3 regions of the Pseudoalteromonas sp. NCCP-2140 genome follow, and region 3 is predicted to be linked to each of the others. Evidence: predicted binding sites of a transcription regulator. Region 3 holds the regulator's gene; each other region holds the start of a gene.

Region 1 (5,728 bases), on a different contig from region 3:
GCTTACTTGAATGTGTTTTTATTCCCAGCAGCATTATTAATTTTAATGGTGTTCTTTATCAAAAAGCCTGAGCAAATTGAAGTGATTTAACAACGCTTTGTAACACAAGGAATAGGGTATGAGCTGGTTTAAAACGATTCTGTTAACGCTATTTTTGTCATTTTTTTGGGCTGCTACCTGTGTGTATGGTGGTGTCAGTGGTTGGTTTTTAAAACCCATTGCCGAAACGGGCAATACTGAGCAATTTATTGCTAACAGTCAGGCGCTGATTGCCAACAATGAAGCAAGCATCGCTTATGTTTTGATTGAAAATGGCCAAGTGGTTTTTCAAGATTACTCAAAAAGCAAAGATGAAATAACCGCAAATACTTTGTTCCCTGTGGCATCGCTCAGTAAATTTATTACCGCCTATGGCGTGATGACTCTGGCAGAGCAACAACAAATTCGTTTAGATCACGCGATTAATGAGCAACTGACGGGTTGGCAGTTACCTGAATCAGAGTTTGATAATCAATCAGTTAGCCTTGCTCATCTGTTATCTCATACTGCGGGGCTTGGTGATGGTTTAGGCTTTGCTGATATTGAGCTAAATGAAACCGTACCAAGCGTGCTTGCGTCGCTAAACAAGCCGCTATCATCAACGGGTGTGCGTGAAATTAAAGTCACCAAGCCTGTGGGCGATTTTCAGTATTCTGGGGGCGGCTATTTGATGCTCGAGCTGCTGGTCGAAGAAAAAACGAATCAACGCTTTGCAACTTGGATGGCTGATAACGTCTTTAAGCCAGTCAATATGACTGATGCTAGTTACGATGTACTCACTGAGTTAGACAACATCGCACCTGCTTATGATAAAAGCGGTCAAGCTGCGGGGCATTTTCAATACGCATCGGCAGCGGCAACAGGCTTACTGGCAAGTAGCCATGACTTAATCGCTTTAGTGCAAGCATTAACATCACCTCAAACAGGGCAGTTAAGCCCGCAAATGATCAGTACCATGCGAGCGCCTTTGGCAATTAGCTTAGGCGCACCAATTTGGGGGCTAGGTACCATGCTTTATGTACCAACAGCATCGGGAGATTTTGTGTTTGGCCATGATGGCGCGAATGAGCCAGCAATAAATAGCACACTTCGCATCAACCCAGATAACAATGATGCAATCATCGTACTTAGCAGCGGCGGTGAACATATTGCATCAAAGCTCGATTATGAATGGACGCTTTGGCAAACCGGTTACCCCGACTTTTTAGCGTTTGATGTTGCCTTGCAAAGTGCTTTTGTACCTTGCTTAATAGGCCTTGGCATCATCTTGATAGGTATGCTTTTGGTGCGTTTCAAAAAAGCGAAATAAGCAATTGATGTTAGGTTTAAATTATTTTTCTGCTTTACCCAGTAATTAGTAGCATTGTCATTGTTCATTAACGTGAACAGCTATAGTATTTGCTTTACATTGATTATTCAGGGTAGGGCGCATGTTACGATTTTTTTCTATAGACCAAGGTGTGATCACAGAAACTGAGCCAGCTGCAGATACGCCTCTTGCAACCGCCATAAAAAATGCCCACTGGATTGATACCATAAATCCAACCGAAGAAGAACGACAAGCGCTGGCAAGCACGCTTAATATCACACTACCTGGTGCTGATGATGTTGAAGAAATCGAAGCCTCTTCCCGTTGTTTTATTGACCATGAAGGCTTGCATGTGCATGCGCTTTTCATGTCACCAAATGAAGGGCGCTTTAATACGGTAACCGTGGCTTGTTTGCTACAAGACAACTGCTTGCTGACAATCCGCGATGATGAACTAGCCGATTTTCGTCTATTACGACTGCGTGCTCGTAAAGGGCAAGTTGCGTGTGATAATCCAAAGCAACTTTTGGTGACTTTATTTGACCAAAAAGTCGAAAACCACGCTGATATGCTTGAAGACATGCATCACCAATTAGAAAAACTCAGTGCCTACGTACTTGAAGAAGATGATTCTGATTTAGAAGAAGCTGTTAGCCGAATTTCTCGCCTTGAAGATAATAACGGTAAGGTGCGTTTATGTTTGATGGATACTCGCCGGAATATCTCGTTTTTACTGCGCCACCTAGGAGCGCCTACAGAAGATCGAGAATCACTACGTGAAATTGTGCTTGATATTGATACCCTCATGTCTCACTGTACATTTTTGTTTGATAAGGTTAATTTCTTAATGGACTCGACTCAGGGTTTTATTAACATCGAACAAAACCAAATTATCAAAACTTTCTCAATTGCCTCTGTGGTGTTTTTACCGCCGACCGTCGTCGCCAGTATTTATGGAATGAATTTTAATAGCATGCCTGAACTGCAATGGGCATGGGGTTACCCGTTTGCAATTGGCATTATGTTGCTGTCTGGCTTTGCACCATACTTGTTCTTTAAACATAAAGGTTGGTTGTAACAAAGCATAAAAAAGCCCAGCAATTGCTGGGCAAGGGGTCTTCGGATAGACCTAGGGGGGTTTAACCTTTCAATTCGCCGGTAGACGATTCGATATGTGCACGAACAAACCATTGAAATTGTTCTAAATCAGCCAGTTGGCCGGTGATCATATCTTCAGAAACTGGGTCTAGCTCACCAAGCTTATCGATAGCTGCACGGTGGTCTTTATTGACTCCGTTATACACTTTATCAAGGGCTGTTAGATGGTCAGTAACTAAGCCTTTACCAATTGAATAATCTTGCCAAGTACGGCGTTCTACAATTGATTGTGGTGTGCCAACAGGTACGCCGCCCATAGTTGCAATACGCTCTGCAATCGTGTCAGTCATCTCTTGCACTGCGCTTACTTGCGGGTCTAACATTTCGTGTACACCAATAAAATTAGGGCCAACAACATTCCAATGAATGTGTTTTAAAGTGAGGTGTAAATCGATTAAAGCGACCATGCGCTGGTCTAGAATAGCAATCGTGTCAGCTGCAGCTTGGTCTTTAACACCGGGTGCTGTAAATTCTGCGATTTTTGATGATGAATTACTCATTACTCCTCCGAGATTATCTATAAAATTCCTTTCGCTTTTAGTTTAAAAGCGCGCTTGATTAGGTAGAAGCAAGCGCTGTGCCTAAAATGGAATGTTTATAAATAATTGAATTTTAAAGGTTAATTTAATTTCATTTTAAGGTGGAGTGTTTGTGGGGAGGTATGAGTATGAAAACTCTGCACACCTTCTGTAAAAAATTCAGTGTGCAGATACAAATTTACGACTTAAGAAAGCAATGCAGCTGCTAAACGAACAAAATCAGATGAAGTTAGAATTCCCACTAGGTTGTTTTCTTTATCAACCACAGGCATGCAGCCATGACGGTTTTCAACAAAAAACTTAGCAACTTCGTGAAGCGGTTGCTCTGGCGAGATACTAGTAAAATCGGTAGCCATAATATCAACTACTTTAGTTTGCTTTTCTTTGCGTTCAAGGGCGCTGGCGCTGTAATTAGCCATGATATTCATTACCTGAGCAATCATGATTTTTTGCGTTAACATGCCAACTAAGCCACCGTGCTCATTGATCACTGGAATATGGCGAACATTCTTCTCTTTCATTAGATTATGCGCGTCATGAAGGGTATTTTGCGCACTTATGGCGAATGGGTCTGGCGTCATCAAATCACTAACTAGGTGTGTCATGGCTAAATCCTTACAATTAATCAAGTTGTGGTAAGTCTAGCGCTTATCGAGTTAATTGCACTTTAGTTAGATCAAAGTTTTAGTGATTAACGGTGCAAGTACCTGCATTACTTTGCTGACAATAGTGAAAGTCTAAATAATAGTGAGACTTAGCTGGGCGTTCACCTTTAGTGAGGTATTGATACATCAACTCGGCAGAAAGTCGGCCCATTTCAAAAGGGTTTTGACCAATATTGGCCGATGATAATCCTTGCTGTAATACTTCTAATTGCATTTGCTCAGTATCAGCAGAAACGATCACCACCTCTTGATTGGCAATGCGTTGTTTATGTTTAGCAATCACGTTTGCATAGTTAGAGTTAAATTGAGCAAAACCCGCTACCGCTAAAAATAGTGGTGGATTTTCAAGGTTAAGCAGTTTGTCGAGTTGACCGAGGGAGACTTCTCGCTTGCCTAAGCTATATAAAGGGCATCTATCGAACTCACTCCAGCCATTTTCACCGCTTAAACGTTTATCTTTTTGCCCAGATAACGCATAGCGAACACCTTCAATACGCTTGTTTAAATTAGGTGTTGTTGAGTGCCCTGATTGAATACAAACCTGGTTATTTTCTTTGTTGGTGAATTTTTTTAATTCGTTACCTAAGGCCACACCATAATCAAAATTATTGGTACCTACGTAGGTTAAACGGTACTGCTGATCTTTCTCGAGCAGATCAGAGTCAAACGTGATCACAGGAATGTTGTTATCTTTAAGCTTTTTTAATGCTCTTTCAACAAGGTAATTGGAATCTGTGGTTGCGATTAATAAACCACTAATGTTGTTTCTGCGAACTAGGTCGGTGATCACTAATACTTGCGTGCGAATATCTTGAAAGTCTTTGGGGCCGTCGTAAATACATTCAAAATCGAGATGCTGTTTTGCAAATTGCTCACACCCTTTAAAGGCTTGCTGATAAAAGCTATCGTTTTTGGTTTTACCCACAACAGCCACCACATATTTAGCCTGAATTGGCAGGGCAAAAAGCCAAAAACTGGCACACAAAAGTACCCAGTTTAATTTAAAATTTAATAATACTTTTAAAGACATAGCACTACATATTGCAAGTTAAGTATAAGCACGAGCTAATTATAGTGGCAGAGTTCGAATTTACCAGTCAGCATTTGCATCAATCAACTGGCTTTAACATATAATGAAAAAGCCTTTTTAGGGAAGCGGCTATTTTTGCTACCTTTTATGACTCAAATGGAGTGGCTATGATCATATATAAATACTGGCAGCAATTAACAACACTTTGGCAAAAGGCCACTTTTTTATGGGGGGCTTTTTTTATTCTATTTAATGCATATTGCTTTTTTTGGCGTCATTTAATTGCGGGAGGCCAATATCAGTTTATTGACTCACAAATTTTTTGGCTAAAAGAGTGGGGGGCTTTATGTACTTTAAATATTGTTCTGGTGGCTTTTGTTGATTTAAAAGCCAGGATTAATAGCAACTTATTTGTTTTTATTATTACGTGCGCAGTGACTATTTGTTCTTTGGTGATGTTACGTATTTTTGTTGATTACTCTTTTTATGGCTATGCAATTGCGGCTTCATTCATTCAGCTTTTACCAAAGTACTTAATCGCATGTTGTTTGGTATTGGCGTTATGGCGAGTATGCAGCATGTCGCTCTTGTCAAAAGCAAAGAACGACAAGCCAGAGAAAGGTCTATCTGAATATATTGAAATAAACCATAAAGGGGTTGTTAAGAGACTCTCCCCAGAATCAGTATTATTTATAAAAGCTGCCGGTAACTATGTAGAAATACAAACATTAACCGAATGCTTTTTAAAAAGAGATACCATCAAAAACATTCAAGCTCACTTACCTTGCAATGAATTTAAGCAAGTGCACCGCAGCTACCTTGTAAACTTAGCTCATATTGAAGATTTTAATCTTCATAAAGCAAATGCAACTTTAAATATGAAACTAGGGTTTAGCATTCCTGTTAGCAAAACTTTTAAACCAGCATTAGCAAATGTATTAAGTGAGCCAAGTGTATTCGTCACAGAATGAAGAGTTTCGTCACAATC
Region 2 (5,728 bases), on a different contig from region 3:
GATACATCTTTGACTCGCTCAGCCTGTGCAGAAAACTGCAGGCTAATTAAGCAAAGAGCGATGATGTATTTAAACCCATTCATGACTTTATTCCTCTAAAATGGGAAAAGCGAACTACTAAAGAAACGAGACAGCCAACCAGCACTTTGCGTTTCTTGAATTTGCCCTTTACCTGAGTATTGAATTCGCGCATTAGCAATACGGTTTGATGTAACCGTGTTATCTGCTTGAACATCTTCAGGACGAACTAAGCCTTCAAGGCGAATAAATTCTTCACCGGTATTCAAAGTAAGCCATTTTTCACCGCGAATAACCAAGTTTCCATTAGGTAAAACACGCATCACATTGACAGAAATATCACCAAATAAACTATTTGATTGGTTAGACTTTGAATCACCTTTAAACGATGCCCCTGAACCAATACCAAACTGTATGCTATCACCACCAATATTCACCGGATTACCGCCAAGGCCAATAACAGGGTCTAAACTAGCGTCCGTTTCTTTATCGGTTTCGGTTTTTGCCGCTTTGGTGGCTTGCGTTGATTCTTGCAATTTAACCGTGATGATATCGCCAGCGCGCAATGCCTTTTTATCTGAGTACAAGTCATCTGCTGAATAACTATCAAACAACGAACCCGTTGGAACCATTGGCTCAGTTGTTGGCTCCGGATACATAGGTGCATAGTAAGGGTCATCCTGAACCACATGATGATTTTGCGTTGTCATACAACCACCCAGCATTAATGCTGCCGATGTGACTAAGATAATATTACGCATGCTGCCTCCTACCCATTAAAGCTGTTGATTGATGTAACTAAGCATTTCATCAACCGCTGAAATCACTTTTGAATTCATTTCATAAATTCGTTGTGTTTCGATCAAGTTAACCAGCTCTTCTGTTACATTCACGTTAGAGGTTTCAAGAGAGCCTTGAACCACAGTACCTAAACCATCGATACCTGGGTTACCTTGCACAGGCGCGCCACTCACCGCGGTTTCTGTGTATAAGTTTTGCCCCATTGGCTCAAGACCTGATGGATTAATAAAGTCACTAATTGTTAGCTGACCGATTACTACGTTCTCTGCTTGCCCTGAAATACGTACCGACACTTCACCGTCTTGCGAAACAGTAATTGATTGTGCATCGTCTGGTACGTTCATTTCCGGCTGTAATGGAAAACCTGCACCCGAGGTCACAATACGACCATCTTCGTCAGTTGTGAATTGACCATTACGTGAATAGGCAATGTTGCCATCTGGCAATTGCACTTCAAAAAAACCAGGACCTGAGATCATCCAATCCAATGAATTTTCTGTGGTAAGCATGTTACCTTGTGAAAAGTTCTTTTGGTTAGCAACCACTTTGGCACCGGCACCAAGCATTAAGCCTGATGGCATTTCAGTGTCTTGAGATGAACGACCACCTGGTTGGTTGATGTTTTGATATAGTAAATCTTCAAATACGGCGCGGCTTTTTTTGTAACCGACCGTGCTGGCATTTGCGAGATTATTTGAGATCACCGAAATATCGGTTTGCTGGGCGTCAAGCCCGGTTTTACTGATCCATAATGCAGGATTCATAACTCTACCCTCTCAGTCATCTTAAACAATGCGTAACAGCTGATCTTGACGCTCATCAAGCTCTTCGGCTGTTTTCATCAATTTAACTTGTAATTCAAATTGGCGTTGATTGCTGATCATGTCGACCATTTCATGTACTGGGTTCACGTTTGACATTTCAAGCGTTCCCGACATTACTTTTACGTTTGGTGAAATATCACAAAAACCACAAAGATCATTGACCAACATGTCTTCTTTTGGCCGAAATAAGCCGTCGTTACCCTTTTCAAGCTGAGTATTATCAGCCTCAATCACTTTTAAGCGATCAACCACTTCTAAAAAGTTAGCAGGCGCACCTTGCGGGCGAACCTGAATAGCACCGTCTTCACTAAACTCAACTTTCTCGATAGGTAACGGCAAAATGATTGGGCCACCTTCGCCAATTACTTGACGGCCGTGGCTAGTGATCAATGCGCCATCTGGAGTAATGTTTAATGTGCCAGTTTTGGTGTATGCCTCATTGCCTGAAGCATCTTGTACACTCAACCAACCACGGTCACTCATCGCGATATCAAGCTCGCGGCCAGTTTCAACAAAACCACCCGATTCCATATTAGATCCAGGGCGTTCTTGCATTGCAAACACCCTAGATGGCAGACCTTCACCGAAGGCTTGCATAGAGCGCGCTTGTGCAAAATCAGCTTTAAAGCCAGTGGTGTTAGCATTAGCAAGATTGTTGGCCTTGAGCTCAAGACCTCGCAAACTTTGCTTAGCACCCGACATGGCAATGTAGACCATTTTGTCCATAACATTGACTCACTAAAAATACGATAACTAAGAAATGCAATAAAAGTGCCAAAGTAAAATTGACGCTAAAATAGGAAAGAAAAATAGGCTGCTAGCATGAAAAAAGGCTGCCAATAGAGGGAGCAGCCTTCGTGTCGGATTAGGCTTAAAGCCGTTAAAATTAACGGATCTGTAGGATGTTTTGTTGTAGTGTTGAGTTAACCTCAAGCGCACGTGAATTTGCTTGGAAATTACGCTGAGCGCTAATTAAGTCTACAAGTTCGCTTGTTAAGTTAACGTTTGACTGCTCAAGCGCTGACGAGTTAATTGAACCTAAAGTACCTGAACCTGGTTCACCAGCAATTGGCTCACCTGAGGTTAAACTTTTCTTCCAAGCAGTATTACCCACTTGCTGTAACCCTTGCGAGTTCGAAAAACGAACCATCGCAACTTGCCCTAGGAATGAGGTATCACCATTACTGTATGAAGCAACAATTTTACCATCAGTACCAATGTCGATACCTGAAAGGCGACCAACAGTCGCACCATCTTGCTCAAGTGCTTTCACTTCAAAGTTACTTGCATACTGAGTCGGTATTTTATTAGTTGTACCAGCTTCATCGCGCCAATTAATGTTTACATCATCTGGGAAACTCGCACCATTAGACAGTAAACCAGATAAACCACCAGACGGTAATGTTAATGGATTAAATGTAGCATCCGTATTAGGGTTCCCATCCGTGCTTTGTGGTAAACCACTTGAGTCAAATTGAAAAGTCGAGATAGCCGTATATGGCGTTGTAGTTTGCTCAGTACCATCCGCTGCAAACGGCTTTTCATCAAGTGTGGCATATACTTCCCATTCATTGTCATTACCAGTCACCGCAGAGTCTGTTTTCACAAAAAAGAACTGTAGAATATGTGGCTCACCTAATGAATCATAAACAGTTGTTGATGTTGAGCTGTTATATGAGGCGCTGGTTTCTGGATCAAATGGTGTCACTGCAGGGTTTAATGCACGCGAATCTAGGTTGAATGACGAATAAACATTCGTCGTAGCACGTGGTGAACCTGATGCATCTGGAATTTGTAGCGCAGAAGAAGTACTCAAGCTTACAGAAGTTGTATCACCGGTTGCTTCATCAACAGGGAAACCTTGTAAGTAATTGCCGCTTGCATCAACAATAAAGTTATCTTTATTTAATTTAAACGCGCCTGCACGAGTGTATGTGAAATCTTGCGCGCCTAAGTCATTCGCCATTGCGAAGTAACCTTCACCGGTAATCGCTAAATCGAGCGAGTTATTTGTGAAAGATAACGAACCTTGGTGGAATTGTTGTGCCACCATTGTTGTTCTTACACCATCACCATTTTTTGTTTTACCAGAACTAAATACTGATGATGCGTACACATCAGCAAACTCTGCACGAGACTCTTTAAAGCCCGTAGTATTCACGTTAGCAATGTTATTTGCTGTAACGTCTAAATCTTTTTGCGCGGCTGCTAAGCCTGTTAATGCAATATTGAAGCTCATAACTCACCTCTAACCTATCTCTTAGCCTAAGCTAACCCAAACCTTTTTTACTTATGCGATTTCAGCTATATCAGTTAGCCTAACCGCACCCTCTTTTGTATTTACGATAATGCCGCTTGCACCATTAATATTGACACTTTCAATATTCTTAAAGGTCGCCATTGGCATACTGCTGTAGTCTCCATTTACAAAGCCTTCAGCGCTGATGTCATACTCACCTTCAGGGAGCACATTGCCATCATTGTCTTTACCATCCCACTCAAAACGAAGTGCACCCGCTGACTGAGAACCTAATTCAATGGTACGCACTAACTGGCCTGATGAATCCGTTATTCTTAGCGTTAAAGATTCAACAGCGGTTTCTGCAACCACCGACCCTTTAGCTAGATTTTCGCCATCAAAGTCAATGGTGTCAGACTCAAGTAACGCTTGCTTACCAACGAGCGTTGAAGCCTGTAACGCAGAATTTGATGTCATTGATGCAGTGAGTGATTCAAACTTCTCATTTAAGTTTGAAATACCCTCAGCCATAGTGAAATTCGTCATCTGCGCAATCATTTGATCGTTGTCTGCAGGCTTGCTTGGGTCTTGAAACGACAACTGTTGTGTTAAAAGTGAGAAGAAGTCTTCTTGCGTTAAAGTATCATCTTTCTCTTCTGTTTTATTTTGATTGTCTTGCCAACGTAAATTATCTAAATACGTTGATGACGCACTGCTGATGTCGTTACTCATAACTTATCCTCGGTTACCGCTGCCCAAGCAACAGTGTTTTACTTAACATTTGCTTAGCTGCATCAGCAACTTGCACATTTGTTTGGTAAGAGCGAGAGGCTGAAATCATATTTGCCATTTCTTCTACAACATTAACGTTAGGTTTGTAGATATAACCATTTTCATCCGCACTTGGGTGGTTCGGGTTATATTCAATTTGCAGAGGTTTATCACTCTCTACAACACCTAATACTTTAACGCCAACAGAAGAGCCCTGAGGATTGCTTTGTGATGATGACGCTTTAGTCAGCTCTGCAGCAAAAACAGGATGGCGCGCTCGGTATGTCTGATCTTGGCTGGAGCTAATCGTATTCGCATTCGAGATATTACTGGCTGTGGTATTTAAGCGAACATTTTGCGCACTCATACCGGTTGCTGAAATATCAAAAACATTATACAAACTCATGATTAAGCTCCTTGACTACCGAGGGCTTTTTTAAGGCCTTTAATTTTACTACTCATAAATTGCAGGCTTGCCTGATACTCTAATGAGTTCTGTACATACAAGTTTCGTTCCACTTGTATATCGACTGAGTTACCATCACCTGTATCTGCTTGATTTGGCGTACGAAACATTTCTGCACTGCCAACAAAACGACTGCCCCCGGCAATATGTTTAGCATCGGTTCTTACCATGCTATTGCCGCCTTGTTGGTTGCTTTTTGCCGCTTTTAATGCCGAGGCAAAATCGATATCTTTCGCTTTATAGCCCGGCGTATCAGCATTAGCGATATTTGTCGCTAATAACTCAGCGCGTTGTGAACGGATCAACATCGCATGAGGATGAACACCAAATGCTTTATCAAAACTGATAGCCATAACCATCTCCAAAAAATTGACTCTGTAGTGGTTAATGCAAAAGCTAAGCCAAAAATTTAGGAGTGATTTAATTTATATAAGAGACTGAAAAATAGTTAAATTTAGCAACCTAAGGGCTAGGTTGCTAAGGAGGGTTTACTTTTTCTGATAGATGATACCGGGGTTACAACGAACCATATCAAAGCTATCACTTAAGCCCGCCATTGATTCTGACGCACCTAAAAACAGGTAACCTTTCGGGTTTAAAGCTTGAGCA
Region 3 (5,728 bases):
ACGATCAGCTGATTTTTGAAGGGGATGTAGTTGCTAAAAACTTAACCCACAACGGCATGATTGAAGATATAAAAGCAGAAAACATTAATGTCGACATTGATAAAATGACCATGTTTTCTAAGCAACCTGTGACACTAACAGGACCGAATTTAAAGATTACCGGGAAAGGCTTAAAAGCCGATTTAAAAACCGAAATTGTTGAGTTAACTAACCATACACGAACCATATACTATGACCAATAAACTGAAGAAATTACTCCTGATCCCAAGCTTATTGATTGCCTTTTCGGGCGCAGCTGCCGAGCAAACTGGCGCTCAAATTAGCATTAGCTCAGATCGCCAAGTAGGTAAACTAAAAGATGGCGTTGGCATATTTGAAGGTAACGTAGAGATCGTGCATGGTAATCGTCGTATTACCGCAGAGCGCCTTGAAGCACACGGCGGTGATACCGAAGGTACAGTAGAGTTGATTATTGCCACAGGTAAGCCTGCTTACTTCGAAGAAAAGCAAGCTGATGGCACCGTAATGAGCGCTAGCGCAGAAGAAGTTCGTTATGATGTTGCAAAACGCTTCTTAACCTTAAATGGTGAAGCTGAAGTTACTCAAGCAGGTCAAAAAGTAACAGCAAAAAGCATTACCTATGATATGGCACAGCAGCTGATCAGTGCTGAAAAAGACGAAAACTCAACAGATCGTGTACACACTATTTTAGTGCCTGTTGAAAATAAAAAAGATAATAAAGGCCAACCATGAGCACATTAAAAGCAGAGCTTTTAGCTAAAAGCTACAAAGGCCGCCAAGTGGTTAAAAATGTCGGTCTTGAAGTTGAAGCTGGCAGTATTGTTGGCTTGCTTGGTCCAAATGGCGCAGGTAAAACAACGACCTTCTATATGATTGTAGGCCTAGTACCTAGCGACAAAGGTAAAATCAGTATTGATGATAACGATATCACCCTTTTACCAATGCATAGCCGTGCGCGTTTAGGTATTGGCTATCTGCCACAAGAATCGTCAATTTTTCGAAAGTTGACGGTTTACCAAAACTTGATGGCCATTTTAGAAACTCGTAAAGATCTAAATAAAACCACCCGCGAAGAAACACTCAATAGCTTACTCGATGAGTTTAGTATTCAACACATTCGTGACAGCCAAGGTATGGCGCTGTCAGGTGGTGAGCGACGCCGTGTAGAAATTGCTCGCGCATTAGCCGCTAATCCTAAATTTATCCTTTTAGATGAGCCTTTTGCTGGTGTTGATCCAATTTCAGTGTTAGATATAAAGAAAATTATTGAGCACCTAAAAAATCGTGGTATCGGTGTACTAATTACTGACCATAATGTTCGAGAAACCCTTGATGTTTGTGAAAAAGCCTACATTGTTTCTCATGGGGAGCTAATTGCATCAGGCACACCTGAGCACGTATTAGCAGACCAAACTGTACGCGATGTATATCTAGGCGAGCAATTCAGGCTGTAACCATTACGCCAGCGACTAGAGCATCTGCTAGACTTATAACAATGACAATAAATCGATAACTGTGTTTATACAGTTATCGATAACTTAAAAAGGATTGTTAGGGATACATGAGGCAATCATTACAGCTGCGCATGGGCCAGCAACTTACAATGACTCCACAACTGCAACAAGCGATTCGTTTGTTGCAGCTCAGTACATTGGATCTCCAGCAAGAAATTCAAGAAGCGCTTGATAGTAATCCCCTGCTTGAAGTGGAAGAAGCGGATTACAATGAAGAAAGCACCGGCAAGAATGAGCAAAAAGCGGAGCCTGACGATGTGCAAGTCAGCGCGTCTGCCGAAGAAGCACCTAGCGAGTACGAGCAAGAAAGTAGTGATGCTCTCAATAAAGACACCGTAAGCGATGACTTAGCAATGGACGTCACGTGGGATGAGTACATGAGTGCCGCCCCTTCAACATCGTCAGGGCCAATGCCTGAAGATGAATCTATCTATCAGGGAGCATCAACCGAAACCCTTCATGAATACCTAATGTGGCAATTACAGCTCACGCCATTTAGCCCTACTGATGAAGCGATTGCTGTGGCAATTGTAGAAGCTATCGATGACTCAGGTATTTTAACGGTAAGCTGTGAAGATATAGTCGAAAGCTTTAATCAAAATAACGATGAAGAAGAAATCGAACTTGATGAAGTCGAAGCGGTCTTAAAAAGAATTCAGTTATTTGATCCTGTGGGTATTGGCGCACGCAGTTTACAAGAATGTCTGTGCATTCAGTTACGCCAATTCGATGCTAATACGCCATATTTAGCTGAAACTAAAATGGTTTTATCTGAGCATATCGAATTATTAGCGAGTCGCGACTATCGAACTTTGATGAAAAAGACTAAGCTTAAAGAAAACGAGCTTAAAGAAGTGATGACGCTCATCCACAGCTTAAATCCTAAGCCTGCGGATAGCATAGTGCGCGAAGAGTCTGAGTACGTCATACCTGATGTATCAGTAAAAAAAGTAAAAGGTCGCTGGGTAGTCGAGTTAAACCCAGACTGTATGCCAAAGATTAGAGTGAACAGCCAATATGCGGCGATGTCTCGCTCTGTAAAATCAAGTAGCGACAGCCAATTTATTCGCTCTCACTTACAAGAAGCTAAGTGGTTTATTAAAAGCTTAGAAAGCCGTAACGATACGCTATTAAAAGTGACCAACTGTATCGTTCAACAACAACAAGCTTTCTTTGAGCATGGCCCTGAAGCAATGAAGCCGATGGTGCTAAATGATGTTGCTGAAATGGTCGAAATGCATGAATCGACGATTTCACGGGTAACAACGCAAAAATATATGCATACCCCACGGGGTATTTTTGAGTTGAAATATTTCTTCTCAAGCCATGTCAGCACCGAAAATGGTGGTGAGTGTTCTTCTACAGCAATACGCGCTTTAATCAAGAAGTTAGTCGCTGCAGAAAACTCAGCTAAACCATTGAGTGATAGCAAAATTGCAGATATATTGGCTGAGCAAGGAATTAAAGTAGCTAGACGTACAATTGCAAAATATCGTGAGTCTCTAGCAATACCTCCGTCTAATCAGCGTAAGAGTCTGATTTAGACGTTTTACATAGAAGGAAAAATGCTTATGCAACTAAATTTAACTGGTCGTCATGTAGAAATCACAGATTCATTAAGAGACTATGTAAACACCAAGTTTGCAAAACTAGAAAGGCATTTTGACCATATTAATAATGTTCATGTCATTCTAGATGTAGAAAAATTAAGCCAAAAAGCAGAAGCAACTTTACATGTAAACGGAGGCGAATTGTTCGCTTCTACAGAACATCAAGATATGTACGCAGCCATTGACTCACTGATCGATAAACTTGATCGCCAAGTCATTAAACACAAAGAGAAATTAGCTCGACATTAAATTATGAAACTAAGTTCACTTACTAACCAGGACTGCAGCAAAGCTGCGGTCCTTTTTAATAGCAAAAAAAGAATTCTTGAATATATCAGCGAACTGGCCCACCAGCAGCTTCCTCATTTATCGCAACAAGATATCCTAGATGCTTTACTCAACCGAGAAAAACTAGGTAGCACCGGCATTGGCCGAGGTATTGCTATTCCACATGGCCGAATGAGCGGCGCAGATGAGCCTCATGCATTTGTGATAGTGAGTGAATCCCCTATTAATTTTGATGCAATTGATAATCGTCCAGTTGATATTTTTGTGGCACTCATCGTACCAGATGGTGACTGTCAGCTTCACCTAAAGACCTTATCAACAATTGCTGATAGACTTAAAGATAAAGAATTTTGTAAACAGCTGCGTAGTGCTACTACCGATCAGCAACTGTTTCAGGTCATATCAGCAGAGGCATAAATGGAATTAATAATTATCAGCGGTCGCTCAGGCTCAGGTAAATCGGTCGCTTTACGAGTACTTGAAGACTTGGGCTATTATTGCGTTGATAATATTCCGGTTAATTTACTGCCTTCGCTCGTACGTAGTGTGTCTGATAACTACGATAAAATAGCGGTCAGCATCGACGTGCGTAACTTACCGAAAGAGCAGCAAGAATTTAATGATATTCTTGAGTACCTGCCAGGTTTCGCAAACCCAACACTATTCTATTTAGACAGTGATGACCAAACTCTGATCAAGCGCTTTTCAGAAACACGCCGCTTGCATCCACTATCTATTGATTCTTTGCCGCTTGATCTGGCCATTAAACAAGAAAAAATCCTGCTTGATGTGTTGATCACTCGCGCTGACTTTATGATTGATACCACTGATCTGAGTGTTCATCAGTTAGCAGAATCAATTCGCGAAAAGATTTTAGGTAAAAAAGATAAAAAGCTGATTATTACTTTTATGTCGTTTGGCTTTAAGCATGGTATTCCAAAAGAAGCTGACTACGTTTTTGATGCACGCTTTTTACCTAACCCACACTGGGAACCTGATTTAAAGCCACTAACAGGCCTTGATCAACCAGTAAAAGATTACCTAGCTAGCCACAGCATAGTGCAAAAGTTCACGTGGCAAATACAAACCTTTGTGCAAACTTGGTTGCCACATTTAGAGCGTAATAACCGCAGTTACCTGACCATTGCTATTGGTTGTACCGGCGGCCAGCATCGCTCTGTTTACTTAGCGCAAACAATTGGTGAGAGCTTTGCCAAAAGCCATGCTAATGTAAAAATTCGCCACCGCGAACAAGACATTTAATTAGGCACCAACAATGCACGCTGAAGATACCTTTTTAATTCAAAACAAACTTGGCTTACATGCTCGTGCTGCTACTGTTTTAGCGCAATTAGCGCTGCAATTTGATGCCAAAATTACGCTTTATCAAGATGATAAAGAAGCTGAAGGCGACAGCGTGTTAGCATTAATGCTACTTGAAAGTAGTCAGGGTAAAGAAGTTCGCGTTGTGTGCGAAGGCCCTGACGCCGATGCTGCATTAACGGCAATCGGCGAATTAATTGCACAACGCTTCCACGAGCAAGAATAGCATTTGCTAAGACTTCAGGGTTTACGGTAAACTTAATTCGGATATTTAAAATTCCCTTTAAATATCCTACTTTTATATCGCTCGCTTTTCTAAATTACAAAACTCTTAATAAATTTATCGCAGTGCGACGATATCTCTGCAAATACACTACAAAGCAACTATGCTGTATTTGCTTAGCCTATTTAAACTTTTTTCAGTTGTAAGGACGCCAATGCCAGAAGCCTTTGAACAAGATTACCCACTACAACAACTCAAACAAGTGACCAAGTCACTCAATAGTGGTCAATTTGTTCAAGTGCGCGGTATGTTAGCCAAAACGGCACCTTGTGATACAGCCCTTTTACTTGAATCTTCTCCCCATAAAATTCGTCGTATGCTTTGGCAGCTGGTTGATCCAGATGTCCGTGGTGATGTTCTAGAAGAACTCTCTGAAGATGTACGTCTTGGCATTATTGCCCAGATGGAGCCTGAGCACATTGCTGCTGCCACTGAAGATATGGACGACGATGACTTAGGTGAGGTTTTACGTAGTCTTCCTGATACCGTATATCAAGACGTTGTCAGTGCCATGGATTCGCAAGATAGAGAAAGAGCAACTCAAGCACTTTCTTATCAAGAGCGCTCAGCCGGTGCCTTGATGAACAGCGATACGGTCACCATTCGTCCTGACGTTACTCTAGATGTTGTACTGCGCTATTTACGCTTACGAGGTGAGCTACCAGAGGGTACCGATGACTTATATGTAG

What was found. The regulator sigma-54, encoded in region 3, starts transcription at its own class of promoters, with help from an activator protein. The targets are predictions, from matches to a motif close to GTTGGCACGNNNNTNGNNT.
Region 1: dps (DNA starvation/stationary phase protection protein Dps) is a predicted target of sigma-54. The motif match lies at 3,073-3,091, and genes of this name have one in related genera.
Region 2: NFU46_RS04730 (flagellar basal body rod protein FlgF) is a predicted target of sigma-54. The motif match lies at 2,404-2,422, and genes of this name have one in related genera.

What each region holds. Positions count from the first base shown of each region.
Region 1 covers NZ_BRCZ01000006.1:44,362-50,089, forward strand. The annotation lists gene NFU46_RS13210 (hypothetical protein) at 1-90, shown strand, start outside; gene NFU46_RS13215 (serine hydrolase) at 119-1,348, shown strand; gene corA (magnesium/cobalt transporter CorA) at 1,470-2,426, shown strand; gene dps (DNA starvation/stationary phase protection protein Dps) at 2,488-3,006, opposite strand; gene NFU46_RS13230 (HPP family protein) at 3,231-3,650, opposite strand; gene NFU46_RS13235 (substrate-binding domain-containing protein) at 3,730-4,740, opposite strand; gene NFU46_RS13240 (LytTR family DNA-binding domain-containing protein) at 4,908-5,711, shown strand.
Region 2 covers NZ_BRCZ01000002.1:172,324-178,051, reverse strand. The annotation lists gene NFU46_RS04745 (flagellar basal body P-ring protein FlgI) at 1-83, opposite strand, end outside; gene flgH (flagellar basal body L-ring protein FlgH) at 96-779, opposite strand; gene flgG (flagellar basal-body rod protein FlgG) at 795-1,583, opposite strand; gene NFU46_RS04730 (flagellar basal body rod protein FlgF) at 1,605-2,369, opposite strand; gene flgE (flagellar hook protein FlgE) at 2,530-3,882, opposite strand; gene NFU46_RS04720 (flagellar hook assembly protein FlgD) at 3,934-4,614, opposite strand; gene flgC (flagellar basal body rod protein FlgC) at 4,628-5,059, opposite strand; gene flgB (flagellar basal body rod protein FlgB) at 5,062-5,472, opposite strand; gene NFU46_RS04705 (protein-glutamate O-methyltransferase CheR) at 5,608-5,728, opposite strand, start outside.
Region 3 covers NZ_BRCZ01000003.1:472,742-478,469, forward strand. The annotation lists gene lptC (LPS export ABC transporter periplasmic protein LptC) at 1-242, shown strand, start outside; gene lptA (lipopolysaccharide transport periplasmic protein LptA) at 232-753, shown strand; gene lptB (LPS export ABC transporter ATP-binding protein) at 750-1,475, shown strand; gene NFU46_RS08810 (RNA polymerase factor sigma-54) at 1,583-3,079, shown strand; gene hpf (ribosome hibernation promoting factor) at 3,107-3,394, shown strand; gene ptsN (PTS IIA-like nitrogen regulatory protein PtsN) at 3,398-3,850, shown strand; gene rapZ (RNase adapter RapZ) at 3,851-4,696, shown strand; gene NFU46_RS08830 (HPr family phosphocarrier protein) at 4,710-4,982, shown strand; gene mgtE (magnesium transporter) at 5,194-5,728, shown strand, end outside.